One region of the Aceticella sp. 75b-Ac genome, then DNA from elsewhere that is predicted to be linked to it. Evidence: riboswitches for the same ligand, from Rfam matches in the RefSeq annotation. Region 1 holds a riboswitch; the other holds the start of a gene.
What was found. Region 1 has a riboswitch for S-adenosylmethionine ahead of AC0LWJ_RS06895 (homocysteine S-methyltransferase family protein). Riboswitches for the same ligand answer to the same signal wherever they lie in the genome.

Region 1 (3,218 bases):
ACCTTGTAGGATTCACATATGACGGGAAATTGCTTGTTGGCAAACATACTCCACAAGAGATAAATAAAATGGCAATAAAAGAGGCAGTTAGTTTTAGACCGCCATTGATAGTAAATGGTAAACCTATGATAAAAAACGGAGATGGAGGTTGGGGTATTGCTCCAAGAACAGCTATAGGTCAAAGAAGAGACGGAACGGTTATATTTTTAGTCATTGATGGAAGGGCAATAAGCAGCTTAGGAGCAACTTTAAAAGACGTACAAAATATAATGCTCGATTATGGAGCATACAATGCTGCAAATCTTGATGGCGGGTCATCAACGACAATGTATTTTAAAGGCAAGGTTATAAACAATCCATCTAATCCACTTGGAGAAAGAACCGTACCAACAATATTTTTTGCGAAATGAAGTGATAACGATGAAGAAACTTAAAAAAATTTTTATATGGTTTATAATTCCTATTTTAATTGAAATGGGTGTTTTGTATTATATCAACGATTATTTTTTATCATCAACAGATACGATACAGATAAAAAAAGTTGCTGATGAAGATATTTCATTAAGAAAAAAGATCCAGCTTAATTTGCCATTTGATGCAAAAGATATTAAAGCATCATATGATGGAGGTTTTATCTCATATATCTTGAATAATGAACTAATAATTGTTGATACAAATACCTCTCGAATTAAAAAAACAATAGACATAAATGGTGAAACAATTGATTACTATACATGGCTGACCGACAGGAACAGATTGCTTTATTATTGCAAGGCAAATTATCATGGTAAGGAAGCCATACAAATTAAGGCATATGACCTTGATACTAATAATGATATTAAAGTTGATAAATTAATATATGTACCAAAAGGCAGTTGTATAACCAATGTAACATTATCTCCATTGACGAATATGATTTATATAAATATAGTGGACAAACAGGGAGATAGCATGTTATACCGTGTTGATATAATGGGTAAAATTGTTGAATTAAGATTGCCTGTTAAGCGAATAGTCAGAATGTATGAGACGCAAAGAAATGATAACCTGGTATATGAATCATCAAATAATGTAATTCGTGTAATAAAAAATGGCAGTGGATATACCCTTGTGAGTGGAGGTTACTATCTAATAGGTGTAGACAGCAATGATTATGTTTATTTAGGAAAGCTAAAGAACAATAAAATAACAGAAATTTATTATGGTTCACTTGAGGAAAAAATGAAATACTGGTGTCATTTAGCTGTGAAAGAACCTGTAGATTGTCATAATACTATTATAATGCTTAGAAGTGGTAATATATACAATGTTATAGGTAATAAAGATTTAAAAGATGTTAAAACAGATAAAATTTTAAGCGCCTACGGGAAGATAATAGGAGTCAATAAAAATTATATAATTTATAAAGAAAACAATAAGGTTATTTTGAGATTAGATTAAAAACAAGGCTGGTATATTGCCAGCCTTGTTTTTAATGCTCATGTTTATGTTCAGGATGTTCGTGTTCGTGTTTTTCTACTTTTTCCGGCTCATGTGCGTGCTCATGGGTATGGGTCGTAGCCGAATGGGTATGTTCATGTTCGTGAATTGTATTATCATCATGTTTGTGGGGATGTGAATGATGAACCTCCGGGTGCGTATGTTCATGTTCGTGTTTTATTTTTTCTTCCATTTTAAATGCACCTCCTATTATTTTTTCTTTTGTTCTATTTTTAAGTCCTAACATAATTATAGACTTATTTTAATAATTCGTCAATAATTTTTCCAATGCATGGAATATTTTATTGACAAAAGAATAAATAAAATGTATTATATTATTCATTAAGTAAATATAACTATCTCTTATCAAGAGTAGCTGAGGGACTGGCCCAATGAAGCTCGGCAACCGGATTTTGCGGTGCTAATTCCAGCAGCATATCGCTGAAAGATGAGAGGAATATGGTATCTCTTCTTTTGGTGAAGAGATTTTTTATTAGGAGGAAACAGATGGATATATTTCAGAAGCCTTTAAATAACGTGGTTATTTTTGATGGAGCAATGGGAACACAGCTTCAGGAAAAGGGTTTGAAAACAGGTGAGTGTCCTGAATATTTAAACATATCCCAACCGGAAATGATATATAATATACATCTTTCATATCTTGAAGCAGGTGCTGATATAATAGAAACAAATACCTTTGGAGCAAACAGAATAAAGCTTAAAGCTTATAACATGTCGGAGGATGCATCCCTTATAATAGCGAAGGCAGTATCAATTGCCAAAAGAGCTTCTAATGGGAAGCCTGTTGCATTGTCAATAGGACCTATAGGGGAATTGATGAAACCCTATGGTGAATTAACATTTGAAGAAGCATACGATGTCTTTAAAGAAGTTGCAATTGCCGGCGAGGTTTCAGGTGCTGATATTGCCCTTATAGAAACGATGTCAGATATACTTGAAGCAAAAGCAGCGATACTGGCAGTCAAAGAAAATACCAATCTTAAAATTATATGTACAATGACATTTCAGGAAGATGGAAGGACATTAATGGGTTCAGACCCTGTAACTGCAATTATTAGCCTTCAAGGGCTTTCACTTGATGCTGTAGGTGTAAATTGTTCAACTGGTCCTGATAAAATGATTGATGTTGTAAGAAAAATGTCAAAGGTTGCCCATATACCGATAATTGCCCAGCCAAATGCGGGTATGCCGTATATAAAAGATGGAAAAACTGTTTATAATGTTTCTCCTGAGGAATTTGCTAAGTATTCGAAAAAACTCATAGAAAACGGTGCATCTATAGTGGGTGGCTGCTGTGGAACCACTCCGGAGCATATAAAAAAATTAAAGGAATATGTGAAGGATATTAAGCCTTTAAAAAATACAAACATATATACAGCCGTTTCGTCAAATACAAAAACGGTTTTTATAGGTGGCAGTAATCCTATATGTATTATAGGTGAGCGTATTAATCCAACAGGCAAGAAAAAATTAAGTGCTGCTATAAAAGAAGGAGATATTAATTTAGTGTTAGAAGAAGCCATTGCACAGCAAAAGGCAGGTTCTAATGTGCTTGATGTTAATATAGGGGTTCCCGGCATAAATGAAGAAAAAATGATGCCTTTAATTGTTTCAGAGATACAAAATGTATCAGATCTTCCTCTGCAGATAGACAGCAATGATATAAAAGCAATAGAAAAGGCGGTAAGGATTATAAGAGGTAAACCTATAATTAACTC
Region 2 (3,218 bases), 280 kb from region 1:
TTTATTTAAAATATTTTTGTATTATAATATTTATAGCGAAGCGTTAATATATTTTCTGACCTGTTCAAAAAATATATTTCAAATAAGAACAGGTCTTAAAACGGCATAAAGAAATAAAATAAAATGCCGTAAAGCCCGGGGTTAACCCGGGCTTTAAAATTGACCTGCAAGTTTCTTTAATATTTCCACTTTATCTGTTTTTTCCCATGGAACATCGCCAACTACATTTCCAAAATGTCCATATGCTGCAACCTGTCTGTATATAGGTCTTCTTAGATTCAAATCCCTTATTATTGCGGCAGCTCTCAAATCAAATACCTTCTTAACGATGTCTGAAATTTCTTCGTCAGTTATCTTGCCTGTTCCGAATGTGTCAATGTTTACCTCAAGGGGTGTTGCAACACCTATTGCATATGCCAACTGTACTTCGCATTTATCCGCAAGTCCTGCCGCAACTATATTCTTTGCAACATATCTTGCGGCGTATGTGGCAGACCTGTCAACCTTTGTCGGGTCCTTTCCTGAAAAAGCCCCGCCACCATGTCTTGCATATCCGCCATATGTGTCTACAATTATTTTTCTTCCCGTAAGTCCGCTATCACCTTGTGGACCGCCAATAACAAACCTTCCTGTCGGATTTACAAATATTTTTGTTTTATTATCCATTATTTTTTCTGGAATCACGGGCTTTATTACATGTTCCATAATATCTCTTTCAATTTTATCATGGTCAATATCCGGTGAATGTTGTGTTGATACAACAACGGAATCAACCCTGATTGGCATGTCATCTTTATATTCTATGGTAACCTGTGTTTTACCATCAGGTCTCAAATATTTCAACGTACCATTTTTCCTCACCTCTGCAAGTCTTCTTGCAAGCTTGTGTGCAAGGGATATTGGAAGTGGCATAAGTTCAGGTGTTTCATTGCAAGCATAACCAAACATCATTCCCTGGTCTCCTGCCCCTATTTCTTCTATATTACTATTTGTATATTCACCTTTTTTGGCTTCTAATGCCTTATCAACACCAAGGGCTATATCCGGCGATTGTTCCTTAATAGATGTCAGCACAGCACATGTTTCGGCATCAAAGCCGTATTTCGCCCTTGTATATCCAATATCTCCTATTACTTTTCTGGCTATTTTGGGTATGTCCACATAGCATTTTGCTGATATTTCCCCAATAATCAGCACCATTCCTGTTGTAATAGCTGTTTCACAAGCTATCCTTGCATATGGATCCTCTTTTAGAATTTCATCTACTATTGCATCGGATATCTGATCACATATCTTATCGGGATGTCCTTCTGTAACTGATTCAGATGTAAAAAACTTGTGCATTTCTTAATATTTCCTCCTTTAAAACAAAATAAAACCTCTTCCAAAAGAAGAGGATCACTTCCCTCATCTTCCAGAAGCATGCTTCTGAGAGAATTAGCACCTTGTCAGTATTGACAGGTTGCTGGGCTTCATAGGGCTCTTCCCTCCACCTCTCTTGATAAGAGCTTTTTATTAAATTCTTATAATTAATATAGCATAGTATATTTAAGATGTCAAATTTTTTTAAAAATAGAACATGTGTAAAATTAAATTCACACATGTTCTATTTAGCTTAGTTCAGGCTTTTGTATGCAAACCACCAATCAAATGCTTCTACTTCTTTATTCTTAATCTTTTCATTTATCAATTTTACATTTTCCTCGGTATTTGCAGGGGGTATAATTACCTTGTCCTTTATCAAATAATTATTGGGCCACTTTTCCGGCATTGCAACATTATTTTCATCTGCAACCTGAAGTGCTTTTATAACCCTTAATATTTCGTCAACATTTCTGCCGGTTTCCTGCGGATAATACATGATAAGCCTTATCACTGCATTATTATCTACTATAAAAACTGCTCTTACTGTATTTGTACCTTTTCCGGGATGAATCATCCCGAGCTGATTTGATGTTCTCCCCAATTCATCAGCTATAACAGGGAAAGGTATTACAACATTTAATTTTTCTTTTATCCATTCTACCCATTTTATATGAGCAAATACCTGGTCTACAGATAATCCTATTAATTCTGTATTCAAAGCTTTAAATTCTTCGGCTTTTCTTGCAAATTCAACAAACTCTGTTGTGCAGACCGGTGTAAAATCTCCCGGATGACTGAATAAAACAAACCATTTGCCTGCATAATCTTCCGGAATACGCTTTTTGCCATGTGTTGTCATAACCTCAATTGACGGGAACTTTTCTCCTAATAGCCTCATTTTTGCCTCTTCCATTTACATTTCCTCCTTTTATTGTTTTATTTATGTAAAATAATTTAGAATGCAACAAACTTATTTCCTGGAACGCCGCATATCGGACATTTATCAGGAAGTACATCAATAGTAGTATACCCACATACAGGACAAATATAAACCTTAGAAAGCTTTATGTCTTCATCCTTCAAAACAGCATTTCTAGCATCATCGTACATTTTAATATGTAGCTTTTCTGCTTCGATTGCATAATAAATACTTCTTTTGGCACCCTTTTCTCTTTGAAGTTCTGCAACTGCATTATATGCAGGATACATTTCTTCAACTTCAAATGTTTCACCTGCGACTGCTTTCTCAAGATTTTCTGCAGTATTGCCAACCTCTCCAAGTTCTTTTAAATGATTTGTTGCATGTACTCTTTCGGCATATGAAATAGCCCTGAAAAGTTTTGCTATATTGGGTTTATTTTCTTTTTCTGCAACATCTGCAAATATTTGATACTTCATATGTGCTTGGCTTTCACCTGCATATGCATCACTTAAATTCTTTTTTGTCATTTCCTTCATTTTAAATCTTCCTCCTTTTTTATTTCATGTGTCAAATATTAGAGTAAACACATGTAATTACTTTGTTATTTTTAAACATAATCAAAGAAATCAAATAAAAATAAATTTGTTTTATGTTTTATTATATAATAATTATCTTTACTTAATAATAATTATACCTCATGAATTTTCTTTGTCAATAGTTTTATTGAATTTTTACAATAATATAACAAAAAAAGACCTACATGGTCTTACATATGGTGGAGGGAGATGGATTCGAACCATCGAAGGCTGCGCCAACAGATTTACAGTCTGCCCCCTTTAGCCCCTTGGGTATCCCTCCATATGATTTATATTTATTTATAAAAATGGTGGTCGCAATAGGGCTCGAACCTATGACCCCCTGCTTGTAAGGC

Region 2: another riboswitch for S-adenosylmethionine. It lies ahead of metK (methionine adenosyltransferase); the one in region 1 lies ahead of AC0LWJ_RS06895 (homocysteine S-methyltransferase family protein).

What each region holds. Positions count from the first base shown of each region.
Region 1 is NZ_CM190971.1:1,304,913-1,308,130, reverse strand. Features, by position in the region: gene AC0LWJ_RS06910 (phosphodiester glycosidase family protein) at 1-410, shown strand, start outside; gene AC0LWJ_RS06905 (hypothetical protein) at 421-1,440, shown strand; gene AC0LWJ_RS06900 (hypothetical protein) at 1,472-1,726, opposite strand; SAM riboswitch class I at 1,840-1,934, shown strand; gene AC0LWJ_RS06895 (homocysteine S-methyltransferase family protein) at 1,987-3,218, shown strand, end outside.
Region 2 is NZ_CM190971.1:1,020,448-1,023,665, forward strand. Features, by position in the region: gene metK (methionine adenosyltransferase) at 154-1,344, opposite strand; SAM riboswitch class I at 1,405-1,508, opposite strand; gene AC0LWJ_RS05405 (peroxiredoxin) at 1,616-2,278, opposite strand; gene AC0LWJ_RS05410 (rubrerythrin family protein) at 2,320-2,823, opposite strand; tRNA gene AC0LWJ_RS05415 (tRNA-Tyr) at 3,061-3,145, opposite strand; tRNA gene AC0LWJ_RS05420 (tRNA-Val) at 3,172-3,218, opposite strand, start outside.